Regions from separate parts of the Paenisporosarcina macmurdoensis genome, predicted to be linked through region 1. Evidence: riboswitches for the same ligand, from Rfam matches in the RefSeq annotation. Region 1 holds a riboswitch; each other region holds the start of a gene.
What was found. Region 1 has a riboswitch for S-adenosylmethionine ahead of ACFPYN_RS12395 (sugar ABC transporter substrate-binding protein). Riboswitches for the same ligand answer to the same signal wherever they lie in the genome.
Positions count from the first base shown of each region.

Region 1 (4,658 bases):
CAAATTAGGGAAGGTAGCATTTGTTTTCAATGATTCATAAACAAACAATCCTTGTTTTCTGCGTTCCTCAGGAATAAGTGCCATTCCAGCCTTTATGGCGTCGCTCGGATGTTTTGCGTGAACCTCTTTTCCAGCTAAGTGGATGCTGCCTTTTCTCTTCGGACTAAAACCAAATAAAGTATTAGCAAGTTCTGTTTTTCCTGCACCTACTAAACCTACGATGCCAACAATTTCCCCTTTGGAAACTGACAATGAAATATTTTTCAGTTTTTGACTATCAGATAGATTTTTAACTTCTAGTAATGATGTTCCAATATGTATCTTGTGATTATTAAGTTCTTTATTGAACGAAACACCGAGCATAGATTCAACGATTTCATTCTGTGTCGTTTGCGAAGTATTGAAGGTTTGAACTGTAGTTCCTTCACGCATAACAGTTACTCGATCACAGATTTCAAAAACTTCAGGTAATCGGTGAGTAATGAAGACACAGCCGACACCTTTGTTCTTTAATTTTCGAACAACGGAATATAGTCGTTCAGATTCATGGACCGACAAAGGTGCAGTGGGTTCATCGAAGATAATGATTTTAGCTAAATGGACAAGTGCACGGGCAATCAATATCAATTGTTTTTCTGCTAAAGAAAGATGAAAAGCAGGTTGTTGAACAGATATATATTCCGATTGTATTTGCTTTAAGACTTCCTGTGCTTGTTGATTAAGTTTGCTTTTTGATACAAAAATTTTGCTATCAGTTACAAATGTATCTAGCATTATATTTTCAGCGACAGATAACTCAGGGATAATAGCGGTATCGACTTCTTGATATACACAAAAAATCCCATGTTTTTTTGCGATTTTGGGAGTAGGAATGCGAATGCTTTTACCTTCCAATAAAATTTGGCCACCATCTTGTTCATATACGCCGGATAGTATTTTTATTAATGTGCTTTTCCCAGCACCATTTGCACCAAGGAGAGCGTGAATTTCTCCTTTATTAAGTTGAAAACTCGCTTGGTTTAAGGCAACTATTTTTCCGAACTTCTTTTGTATTTCATTCATTGAAAGTAAAGTATCCGTCATAATAATTCTCCTTTATTAAGAAGAAGCCAGCCCAATTGAACGGGACAAGCTTCAGCTTCAATTCCAACTTATTGATTTTCTAATTCTTTTAACGCGTCAGTATAGCCTTGGTCACTTGCACCCCAGCCTTTGATATATTCATGGAGTTCATTAGTAGTTACATTGGTATTAGGCAGTTTCTCAGTATCTACAAAAACTGGTTCAAGAACGACTTGATCTGAAGGGCTTTCGCCATTGATTTTTTGATATAAATAACGAACTTGGATTCGCCCAATGTCAGTAGGGTCAACAGCTGCAGATGCTACCCAAGGACTCTTTTCCTTTTGCATCATTTGTAAATCTTCATCACTCATATCTATGCTATATACCTTAATATCAGTGCGTCCAGCTTGTTCGATTGCTCGGACGGCACCTTTAGCAAACTCATCCCATGCGGCCCAGACCGCTGTAATATCACCTTCATTAGGATATTGTTTTAAAATAGCTTCCATTTGAGCTTGAGTATCAAGAGCAGTATTTTGAGTTGCAGCGCCAAACGCTGCTACTTCTTTGATATCAGGGTTGTCTGTTAAAAATTCTTTGTAAGCAATTTGTCTTCTTTCCATGGGAGCAAATCCAGCAACCCATATTTTCACGATATTGGCTTTGCCATTTGAATCTTCCTTCAATTTGTTCAATGTCATTTCGGCCATCTTTTGGTCACCTTGCTCTAAAACAGGGACACCTTTAACGTCAACACCTGCATCAAAAGCTACCACAGGAATTTCATTTTCAATAGCTTTTTCAACACCTTGGTTTAAGGCTTCTTTTGTTCCGTGATCGATTAATATTCCATCGAAACCTTGATTGACAGCGGCATCTATATTTGATGCCATTTTGGCTAAATCACCTTCAGAAGTGAAAACAGTAGTAGTGCCTCCAAAACTAGCAACTTGCTCTTTTACACCTTCAATATATTGAGCTGAAAAAGTACCAAGATTTTGCTGCATGATTAATGCGATTTTTTTATTTGCAAGTGGATGAGCAGACTTAGATGATGCATTAACGGGTTTAACTTTATCCTCACCGTTACTTGCATTCGGTTGACAACCAACTAGGATTGTTGCAATTAGTATTAATAAACAGAGTAAAAAGTTCGGTGTTTTTTTCATTATATTTCTCCTTTTTCCGTAAGTGAATGGATAGTAATTTATTAAAACTGTTTGAACACTTTTACTAATTCAGGAAATCATCATCCTTTCTTGCACAATATAAAAAGCCTCTTTCCATACAGAAAGAGGCTAAAGAAAATAGAATTCTTTGCCTCTTATCTTTCAGAAAATTTCTTTTCTGATGGAATTAGCACCGTGCCTTACAGGATTTTCTCCTGGCGCATAATGCGCCCCGTCTCACAACGGTATTACGGTCGGTTGCTGGGCGTCATAGGGCCAAAATCCCTCTGCCAGCTCTTGATAAGAGTGCTTAATTTAATTATTTTTAATCATAAGGGAAATACTAGCATTTATCGGAAAGTATTGTCAACATGTATTTAAACTTAATTTAATTACTATTATTCTGCAGGTTATAGGGAGAGAAGCAATCCCTAATGTAGGAATGTCATTCCATTAATGCTCTATTAATTCTGTTACATCAACACTTTTTTTACTAGTTGGATCGTCAAGCGGATGTATAGTTACATGCCCATTACTTTGATCGACATGCTCTATATAAACAGGGTCACCTTTATAGGAGACACTTATCATGTTTTTTGAATTAGAGATTTCTTGTGCACGTTGTGAATCCATGTTTACACCTCCTATCCATAGAATTACCTTTACAAAAAAGCAGAGCGGAGGCGTTGGCCATTGCTCAGCTTTTTGTTCTTTAAGTTAAGTGCTTGCTGCGTTCAAATGTATAAAATACCCCTTCTGTTTAAGACTGACTTAATCGGTGTTCGACGGCTTCCACTACATTGTCAATGGACATTCCTGACATTGCTACAACCGGAAAAGTGAATTCATCACTATGTCCTTCGTTAATTCCTCTTACGACGCCTAAATCATAACCGGAAACATTTTCATCGCTATTGAACATTGTCACTGTATGTCCTTTTTCTTCTAAAGCATTTTTCACGTCTTCATATGGTTTTTCTACTGTGATTTTAGCCATAATTTTTCATCCTCCATTCAAAAATAGAAACACAAAAGTATTCTTCCCTAAAGTTTCATCACTAACCACGGATGAATTTGATTCCTTTTTCCATTAATGATGTTTCCTATCACGTGTAAAAAGTACAATCTGTATCAATAATTTTCATCTTTTACATCCATACTACGATGAGAGGTGAAGAATATGTATAAACTGTTGACGCATAATGATTTGGATGGTGTCGGATGCGGTATATTAGCGAAACTCGCTTTTGGTAAACAGGTGAAGGTGAGATACAATTCGATTGCTAGTCTAAACCGCGAAGTCGAATGGTTCTTGGAAAATGATGATAAGAATACCTTTTTATTTATTACGGATTTATCCGTTAATGCAGAAAACGAAAAAAAACTTAATCTCTTTTATCGATCAGATGGAAAAGTCCAGATGCTTGATCACCATAAAACTGCGTTACATTTTAATGATTATGAGTGGGGACATGTTGTAGTTGAAGATGAAGAAGGGAAGTTAACTTCAGCTACGTCAATGTTTTATGACTATCTAGTTAAAAAGCAACTATTGGAGCCAACTGATGCCATTGCCGAATTTGTAGAGCTCGTTAGACAATATGATACATGGGAATGGGAAAAAAATGAAAATGCCCATGCTCAGCGCCTCAATGCATTATTTTATTTAATTTCAATTGAAGAATTTGAAGATAAAATGTTGAATCGTCTTAAGACAAATGAACATTTTAGTTTTGATCAATTTGAAGAAAAAATACTCGATATGGAAGAAAATAAAATCGAACGCTATATTCGACGAAAACGAAGAGAACTCGTTCAAACTCCAGTAGGGAAGTATCTAGCAGGTATTGTTTATGCTGAATCCTATCATTCAGAACTTGGCAATGAACTCGGCAAAGAATATCCACATCTAGACTATATTGCTATCTTAAATATTGGAGGCAAACGATTAGGCTTTCGAACGATTCACGATCATGTGGATGTTTCTGAAGTAGCTGGTAAATTTGGTGGGGGTGGGCATGCTAAAGCATCGGGCAGCTCTCTTACAAATGAAGCATATGATCAATTTGTTTTCGAAACGTTTCATTTAGATCCCTTAAGAGAAGACGCAAAGCGAAACCGTTATAACTTAAAACGGTCTTCATCCGGTTCTCTATATAAAAATCAAATGGAAGATATCTTTTTTCTATATTCTTTAAGTGATCATGAATGGGTAATTGAAAAAAATAAAACCATAGTCGATTCGAAATTTGAAAGTTTTGATGAAGGGGAAAATTTCTTGAAAAGAAATTATGCGGCTTGGCTAGTAAGAGACGATACGTTCGTTAAATATTTAATGGATGGATATATGAACAGAGTACCAAATAAACAATAGCTAAGATGCCAAATAAACGAATCGTTTTAAACTTAGTTAACCTAGGGCAT
Region 1 covers NZ_JBHSRI010000018.1:520,694-525,351, reverse strand. The annotation lists gene ACFPYN_RS12400 (sugar ABC transporter ATP-binding protein) at 1-1,083, opposite strand, end outside; gene ACFPYN_RS12395 (sugar ABC transporter substrate-binding protein) at 1,152-2,234, opposite strand; SAM riboswitch class I at 2,387-2,541, opposite strand; gene ACFPYN_RS12390 (H-type small acid-soluble spore protein) at 2,688-2,867, opposite strand; gene ACFPYN_RS12385 (YkuS family protein) at 2,995-3,231, opposite strand; gene ACFPYN_RS12380 (DHH family phosphoesterase) at 3,415-4,608, shown strand.

Region 2 (4,658 bases), on a different contig from region 1:
CGCAGTTCGGCCGGAAGTTTTTCTATGTTCCATTTTTCATAAATAACGTCGTTGCTATTTAAAAAATCGATTACTGCTTGTTCTTCTTCAATGCGTTCGTTTGATGTGTGTTTACGAATAAATGCCATAATTAAAAACTCCCCACTACATTTTTTATTGTTGCTACTTTGATTTGATATGAGAATAAAAACTCCCACGCTTCCAAGATTTTTTTCGCTTCAAATGCATCTTTTCCCCACACGGTAATTCCATGATTTTCAATGAGAATTGCCCCACTGTCACCATTTACATAGCGATCGAATTGTTCGGCTAGAGTCGGGATGTGTGCAATGTTCGCGATAATCGGAATGCTGACTTTGGCGTCTTGCTCCCATGAACCGAGAGCTTTGATAATTTCATTTCCCGTGAATTCAATATGCGTTTCGTTTTTGTACAGTTCTGTAATCACATTGTTATCAATGGTATGCACATGAAGAACGCAGCCTGCGTTGGTTTTATTATAAATTTTTGCGTGCAGCAATGTTTCCGCGGAAGGTTTCGACGTTGTGTCCTCTAACTTTTCTCCATTTGAATCGACTAATAGAAAGTCGTGATTCGTAAATTTACGTTTGTCTTTTCCAGAAGCTGTGACTAGAAAGGTAACGGGATCATTCGAGACTTTAATCGATAAATTACCACTTGTTCCAAAAAACCAATCGCGATCGGCTAATTCTTTTTTGATAGCTGCCAGATCGCTCCAACGCGAAAAGTACTTGCTCATGTGTGTACCTCCAATTGCTTTAAAATGTGAATGACATCGTAAAAAGTTTCAAATGACTCAAACGCAATGTCGAGTTCTACGCACTTTTCACTGAGGAAATCGCGTGCAATGACTTGGTCCGCCAGTTTGGCAGCTTGTAGATCGGTAATGGAATCGCCAATGACGATTTTATATGTGTTGTCTTCACTCAGTTTGCGTATGATAGACGGTTTACAGCAGCCACAACCATTTGAACAAAGTTCATCACATGTGTGTGGCCACTCGATGGAAATCATATCACCTGAGAAATCTGCGACATTGCAATAAATATGGTCTTCAGACATGTAATCTTTCAGCAATGGTTTGACGAAGAAATCAATGCCCCCTGATACGATAAAGAGTGGAATCTGTTGCGACTTCGTATACGCAACAAAGTCTTCAAAACCTTCGCGAATTTGTGCCTGGTCGAGGACAAATTGCGTGATTTCATCTTTTTGGTCCGTTGAAAGCAAGTTAAATAGTTGTGTAACACCTTGTTGAATGGATATTTGTTGGCCAAGAATTTGGTCTTTTATCGGCTCCCATTCAGGTGGTGCGAACTTTTTCATGATGGCCATGATATTGTCTTTAGTTGTGATGGTGCCATCAAAATCACAAAAAATAACTGGTTGGCTCATCGGACTTTGTCACCCCACAATTCAAGTGCTTGTTGAAGTTCTTCGTTTGTTTGTGCAGCGTCTGATAATGTTTTCTTTGAAAGTGTGGCATCGACCGCTTGTCTGAATGCCTTCCCACCTGCTGCAGAACCTGCTGGATGCCCGTGCACTCCGCCCCCTGCATTAATTACCGAGTCAATTCCAAAATCTTCGATAAGTTGCGGTACCATTCCCGGATGGATTCCCGCTGACGGTACAGGAAGTGTTGGTTTGACGTAATCCGGTTTCGTTAGTGATTCCACAATCTGTAGCGTTTCGCTTTTTTCAAGAGCCACACTTCCATATGGCGACGGGAATAAGGAGAAATCCGCGCCTGCAAAACGAAGTAATTTGCCTAGTGCGAGTTGGTTTGACAGCCCATACTGTGGAGATGGTGTGAATGCTCCTGAAACAGCCGGATGCGCCATGATTGGAACAGTGATTTCCCTATCTTCAGCTAAACTATGAAGCGTATCGAGTCCATATGCATAGACATTAAACAACAACATGTCTGCTCCGAGCTCTGTTGCACGCTTCGCTTTTTCTCTTAAGTCAAATGTTCGACCTGTTAAATTCACAGCGTAGCGTGTGCGATGTCCCGTTTCCGAGTAGACTTTTTCAAGTACTTCGCGACCTTTCGTAATCCGTTCTTCAAAAGGCGTTAAGTCGTTGTCGAACAAAATCTCATCGTCTTTCACAAAATCCACGCCACCTCTTGCTTGTTGTTCAAGTTGGTTTAGTAAAAAAGATAAATCTTTGCCAAGGATTCCTTTGAAAATACTCATCACAAATGGTCGATCTTGTACACCCGTCCACTTGCGAATGCCTTCAATCCCAAACTTAGGTCCTTTGAAGTGAGTAGCTAGCTCCGCACTAAACTCCAAATTAAGTAATTTGATCTCTCCATCAAGCGATAGTTTGCCAAAAGTCGTCGTTAAAATGGCAGGTAAATCGGGACTAAAATTTGCAGCAGGATAGGCAATTTGAATAATTCCTTTCGTGCGCTCCTCACCTAATGCTTGGACAGATACGACGCGCCCTTTATGTTTCTTTAATTGTTGTTGTTCGAGTTGAGGCAAGTCCGTCCAAGAACCAACTGTCAGCCCAAGTGCGATGCCTTCCGCTTTTTTCTCTAAATTTCTTACGTTATGAACTAAATAACTCGCGATTACTTCACTCAATGTCGTCACCTCTTTAATCCACATAAAAAAACCTCTTCACAAAAAAGAAGAGGTTAGTAAAAACTAACATCCTCTTATCTGTCAGCTACTGCTGCAAGAATTAGCACCGTGCCTACTCGCGTAAGTCGGTTGCCGGGTTTCATAGGGCTAGTTCCCTCCACCTGCTCTTGATAAGAAAAATGTAGATATGTATTTTTAAAAATATAAATCGAATTATTGCATCTATTCCCATTAATGTCAACCCTATTATTATAAAAATCTGAATTGAAGAAATTGACTGATAGTTACAAAGAGGAGTAGGATGAACTTGAATATAAATACAAATCCTGGAGGTTTTCTAGTTGAGATTACAAGATAAAGTAGCGATTGTCACTGGTGGCGCAAGTGGGATTGGCGAATTTACTGTGCGTGAAATGCTCAAGCAAGGCGCGAAAGTAGTCATCGCAGATTTTGATGATGCGGGTGGTCAAAAACTTGCGGACGAACTAGGTGAAGGCGTTTCATTCATCCATGTTGACGTTTCAAATGAGGAACAAGTTGAAGCAATGGTTAAGCACTCCGTGGATACGTTTGGCAAAGTGGATATTTTATTTAGCAACGCAGGTATCGGGTCAACTGGTTCTACTCATGAGTTGTCATTGGAAGACTGGAATAAAACGATTTCCGTTAACTTATCTGGCGTATTTTTATGTGCGAAATACGCATTAATAGAAATGGTCAAACAAGGTAGCGGGAGCATCGTCAACTGCGCATCCATCTTAGGTCATGTTGGCCAAGCAGCTACCGCTTCTTACACAGCAGCAAAAGGTGGCGTCGTAAACATGACACGCGCCCTTGCTGTGGAATATGCTTCTCAAGGTATTCGTGTAAACGCCGTGTGTCCTGGTTACATCAACACGCCATTGCTGGATCAATTAGATGATGCGACAAGGAAACACTTGGTATCACTACACCCACTTGGCCGCCTAGGTGAATCACAAGAAGTGGCAAACGCCGTTGTTTTCCTTGCCTCAGATGAAGCGAGTTTTGTCACAGGGGCGAACTTATTGGTAGATGGTGGGTATACTGCTCAGTAACCTTCTGTTGTTAAGTTGAAAAGATGATTCCTTTATAAAAAGAGACCTGGCTCGCCGAAAAAGCGAAGCAGGTCTCTTGTTTTAATTAGGAGAAAATTGGATAGTTGCGACAATAACGTGAAAAGTTACGACAATAATTCAAGAAGTTACGATGATAACGGTAAAAGTTGCGACGATAACTAATAAAGTTGCGACAATAGAAGCAAATCTGAGGTTACAGCTAAACTATAAGCCAGAATAAGATGATAATCCCGATCATCATTAGCCCCATAAGAAACGAGACTGTACGAAACGCTGGAATATAATGACTTTGAGAAAAAAACTTTTTACAAAGCCATAAAACAAATACAAAAAATATGTCGATAAACTCTATTGATCCAACGACACCGAAATCTTCAATCTCTCCATCTTCATCGTCTTTGTATGTTTTAAATGCGGAATAAAAGCAAGAAATGCCAACAAGTCCGAATAAAACAGTTGCGATAATGGAGATCCAAATCGACACATAACTTCCCCCTTAAGATCACGCATTACGTGTTCAATTCCTGCATCATACCATTACGAAATAAACTTCAATCCAACCGCTGCACTTAACACCATGGCAATAAACAACACGCGCAACCACGTTTTAGGCTCCCCGTATAATATCATGCCTAAAATCGCACCGCCAGAGGCACCAATACCTGTCCATACCGCATAAGCCGTTCCCATTGGAAGACTTTCCATCGCTAACGCAAGGAACAAGAAACTAGCGCCAAAGCTGACGAACAATCCTGTGATCGATTTCCAGTTGCGATTTTTATGCACTTGGTTGATCATCACTACTCCAGTCATTTCAAATAGTCCTGCAATGATTAAAAATAGCCAAGCCATTAGGATGCCACCTCTTCCTGTTCTTTCGTCACTAACTTGAGTCCGACAACGCCCAGTAACAACAGCGCAATTAACCCAATTTTCGCGATGCTAA
Region 2 covers NZ_JBHSRI010000004.1:44,667-49,324, reverse strand. The annotation lists gene ACFPYN_RS05230 (cupin domain-containing protein) at 1-128, opposite strand, end outside; gene ACFPYN_RS05225 (methylthioribulose 1-phosphate dehydratase) at 131-760, opposite strand; gene ACFPYN_RS05220 (2-hydroxy-3-keto-5-methylthiopentenyl-1-phosphate phosphatase) at 757-1,416, opposite strand; gene ACFPYN_RS05215 (2,3-diketo-5-methylthiopentyl-1-phosphate enolase) at 1,413-2,615, opposite strand; SAM riboswitch class I at 2,687-2,792, opposite strand; gene ACFPYN_RS05210 (SDR family NAD(P)-dependent oxidoreductase) at 2,957-3,691, shown strand; gene ACFPYN_RS05205 (hypothetical protein) at 3,912-4,196, opposite strand; gene ACFPYN_RS05200 (DMT family transporter) at 4,250-4,564, opposite strand; gene ACFPYN_RS05195 (DMT family transporter) at 4,564-4,658, opposite strand, start outside.
Region 2: it holds a riboswitch for S-adenosylmethionine, as region 1 does, so the genes downstream of both, ACFPYN_RS05215 (2,3-diketo-5-methylthiopentyl-1-phosphate enolase) here and ACFPYN_RS12395 (sugar ABC transporter substrate-binding protein) in region 1, are expected to answer to the same signal.

Region 3 (4,658 bases), on a different contig from region 1:
GATAAAAATGAAGCTGCAGAATTTCAAAAACTCTTCCCTGAAAATGCAGACGCAGAATATTTTAAAGAACACTTAATGTAAGTTGAGGAGGTTTACTTATGGGAAATTTACATATAAAAAATGATACCTTCTCACATGGAAATGAAACACTAAAGCGTTTAAAGAATGTGGACTTCTGGATTCCATTAATGACGGAGTTATTGCCAATTTTTACGGCAATAGAAGTACGGTGTTGGAAAAATGAAACAGAATTGATACAAACCATTAAACCTTATGCACGTACCATTAGAATTGAGACTGATTTAGTCATTTTTACTATGCCACTTAACCACAAGTTAAAAGATTTAATTTTACAATCTGTTAGTAGTGAAACAAATAGTATTCTGTGGTATTCATTACATTTTAAAAAGAATGGGTATCATATTTGTTCTGTAGATGATTATGGTGCTGAACTACATTTCAATCAAATTACGAAAGCAGAAGCTATACATATTCAATCTTTTTTCCAAAACGATACGAACTTTCATTACAAGGAATAAAAAATGGCCTGCACACGAAGTGCAAGCCATTTTTATATTAAATAATCGGTCCGCCTTTTGAGACGATTTCTTCAGCAACTGAGCCGAATTTATTGAAGTTTTCACGGAATTGATCTGCCAATTCTTTTGCTTTTGCGTCATATGCAGAAACATCTGCCCATGCATCGCGTGGATTTAGTACGTTTTCTGGAACACCAGGTACAGCTTTTGGAATCGCTAGCCCGAATACAGAACCTTTGTCTGTTTCTACATTGTCTAATTTACCATCCAACGCCGCGCGCACCATTGCACGTGTATAAGAAAGTTTCATACGTTTACCAACGCCGTATACGCCGCCAGTCCAACCCGTATTTACTAAGAATACTTGTGCATTATGTTCGTCAATTTTCTTTCCTAACATTTCTGCATACACGGTTGCAGGCAATGGAAGGAATGGAGAACCGAAACAAGTTGAGAACGTAGCTTGTGGAGTCGTGATTCCACGCTCAGTTCCTGCAAGTTTCGATGTGAAACCGCTTAAGAAGTGGTACATTGCTTGTTCTTTTGTTAATTTACTGATTGGAGGCAATACGCCAAATGCATCAGCTGTTAAGAAAATGATTGTATTTGGATGACCGGCTACAGAAGGGTCAACAATATTATCAATTGCTTGTAATGGGTAAGCAGCACGTGTGTTTTCAGTTAATGAGATATCCTCGTAATTAGCAATACGTGTATCCGGATCCACTACTACGTTTTCTAATACTGATCCAAAACGGATCGCATCGAAAATTTGTGGTTCATTTTCACGTTTTAAGTTGACTGCTTTTGCATAACAGCCTCCTTCAATATTGAATACACCATTATCTGACCAGCCATGCTCATCATCACCGATTAACTTGCGATCAGCATCAGCTGATAACGTCGTTTTTCCAGTTCCAGATAAACCAAAGAATAAGGCAACATCACCTTTTTCGCCAACGTTTGATGAACAATGCATAGATAAAATGCCTTGTTCAGGAAGTAAATAGTTCATAATAGAGAAAATTGATTTTTTCATTTCTCCAGCATATTCTGTTCCACCAATTAAAATGATGCGTTGTTCCATTGAAACAATGATGAATGCTTCAGAAGCAGTACCATCGATTGCTGGATCAGCTTTAAACGTAGGTGCATAAACAATAGTAAATTGTGATTCATGAACTGCCAATTCTTCTTCCGTAGGACGAATAAATAATTGGTGTGCAAATAGGTTATGCCATGCATATTCATTAATTACTTTGATAGAAAGGCGAGATTCTTTGTCTGCTCCTGCAAAGCCATTAAAAACAAATAGTTCTTCTTTCGATTTTAAATATGTAACAACCTTCTTATATAAAGAGGAAAAAATTTCGGATGAAATCGGTTGATTTACTGTACCCCAATCAATCTTGTCTTTTGAGATATCTTCTTCAACAACATATTTGTCTTTAGGAGAACGTCCTGTATATTTCCCTGTCTCTACTTTTACAGCTCCAGTTGATGTTAAGACAGCTTCTCCGCGTAATGTTGCTTTCTCCACTAATTGTGGTACTGAAAGTTGTACATGCACGTTTTTGCCATTTAACAAGTCGTTCAGTTCGTTGATAGTGTTCACTGAATTCATGTATATGTACCTTCCTTTTTCTTATATTCCCAATCCATTGGGGTGTTTTTTTATTCGTTGATTAGTATAACACATTCCGCTCATTAAACTACACTAATAGCCTAATTAAATTCCTCTTAAATTTCTCTTTAATGAAGAATAATAAATAATATTTGACATAGAGGGATTAGTTTATTATGATGTAAAACTGAACGGATACTCTTATCCCGAGCTGGTTGAGGGGTCAGGCCCTATGAAACCCGGCAACCTGCAGTTATGAAGTAAGTAGTAATTAGCAAAGGTGCTGAACCTGAAGCAAGGTGTATTCCTTGGATGATAAGAGTGAAAGATGCCTATTAATGTATACTTTCCTCATGTGATTTACGTGAGAGAGGGTTTTTTTTATGACATCTCCCTTTATCCTCGTGTGCAGAAGCCCGATAAGGCGGAAGGTTTTAATCGACTGAATAAGCTGAACATGGGAAATGAGTACCGTTTGAATTTTCCGAGAGAAATCTCGAAGGATATAGGAGGAAATACCAATGACAAATCGTCGTCTATTTACATCAGAATCAGTAACAGAAGGGCATCCAGATAAGATTTGTGATCAAATCTCAGATGCAATTTTAGATGCAATTTTAACTGAAGATCCTAACGCACGTGTTGCATGTGAAACGACAGTAACAACAGGTTTAGTACTGGTTGCTGGAGAAATCACAACAACAGCTTATGTGGATATTCAAAAAGTTGTACGTGAAACAGTCCGCGAAATCGGCTATACACGTGCAAAATATGGTTTTGACTCAGAGACTTCTGCAGTATTAACTGCAATCGATGAGCAATCTCCTGACATCGCTATGGGTGTTGATAGAGCATTAGAGGCGCGTGAAGGCTCTATGACTGATTCAGACATCGATGCAATCGGAGCAGGTGACCAAGGTTTAATGTTCGGTTTTGCTTGTAATGAAACACCGGAATTAATGCCACTTCCAATTAGTATGGCTCATAAGTTAGCTCGTCGTTTAGCGGAAGTTCGTAAAGAAGAAGTATTATCATATTTACGTCCCGATGGTAAAACACAAGTCACGGTTGAGTATGATGAAAACAATAAACCGTTGCGCATTGATACAATTGTTATTTCAACTCAACATCACCCTGAAGTAACGCTTGAGCAAATTCAACGTAACATTAAAGAACATGTCATTAAACCTGTTGTACCAGCAGAATTAATTGACGAAAATACAAAATACTTTATTAATCCAACTGGTCGTTTCGTAATTGGTGGACCTCAAGGTGATGCTGGCTTAACAGGACGTAAAATTATCGTAGATACTTACGGTGGTTATGCACGTCACGGTGGCGGAGCATTCTCTGGTAAGGATCCTACAAAAGTGGATCGTTCAGCAGCATACGCAGCACGATACGTAGCAAAAAACCTTGTAGCAGCAGGACTAGCTGACCGTTGTGAAGTTCAACTTGCTTATGCAATTGGAGTAGCACAACCGGTATCGATCGCTATCGACACATTCGGTACTGGCACAGTTAGTGAATCTAAACTTGTTGAATTAGTTCGCGAGTTATTCGACCTACGACCTGCAGGTATCATCAAAATGTTAGATCTTCGTCGTCCGATTTACAAACAAACTGCTGCTTACGGGCACTTTGGTCGTACAGACTTAGATGTACCTTGGGAAAAAACAGACAAAGCTGCTCTTTTGAAAGAAAAAGCTGGCGAATAAAACAAAACTGTTCCGGATTAATCCGGAACAGTTTTTTTCTGTAGAAAAATGGGTGAATGGTAAGAATTGAGCGGGAACAAATCAATCTTGAGTGGGAAAATATTTTTATAATAGGATTGATTCCACAACCGCAGCGAAGCGAAAGTCAAACTAATTATCACACGGACATTATGGACAAAAATGGGTGAAGGGAATAAATATAGTGCGAAGGGGAATAAACCAATTTGAAAGGGAATAAACATCGAGTGAAAGGTAATAAATCAATTTGAAAGGGAATAAACACCGAGCGAAGGGGAATAAACCAATTTGAACGACAATATACCAAACAGTTGGTACATATCAAATTAAAAGAGCAGGCACTTAAACGCCTGCTCATTCTATTTAGTACTTGTATTTTGTTGCATCGCTTTATAAATTTGCCCTTTTTCAGCGTATTCTTTTACAATTCGCTTCATATCTAGTCGGTCTTCATCATTTAATTCACGTACGACTTTCGCAGGTCGACCTAATGCAAGCATGCCTGCCGGGATAATCTTTCCTGGAGGAACTAAGCTTCCAGCTCCAATGAATGCACCTTCCCCAATTTCAGCTCCATCTAAAATAATTGAACCCATTCCCACTAAAGCGCCTTGACGAATTGTACAGCTATGTAAGGTAACTTGATGTCCAATGGTTACTTCATCTTCTAAAATTAAGGGTGCAGCGGGGCTTTGATGTAAGCAACATAAGTCTTGTATGTTTACTTTGCGACCAATCCTTGTTGAGTTAACGTCTCCA
Region 3 covers NZ_JBHSRI010000007.1:15,184-19,841, forward strand. The annotation lists gene ACFPYN_RS06660 (hypothetical protein) at 1-81, shown strand, start outside; gene ACFPYN_RS06665 (hypothetical protein) at 99-539, shown strand; gene pckA (phosphoenolpyruvate carboxykinase (ATP)) at 577-2,163, opposite strand; SAM riboswitch class I at 2,362-2,485, shown strand; gene metK (methionine adenosyltransferase) at 2,685-3,881, shown strand; gene ACFPYN_RS06680 (gamma carbonic anhydrase) at 4,259-4,658, opposite strand, start outside.
Region 3: it holds a riboswitch for S-adenosylmethionine, as region 1 does, so the genes downstream of both, metK (methionine adenosyltransferase) here and ACFPYN_RS12395 (sugar ABC transporter substrate-binding protein) in region 1, are expected to answer to the same signal.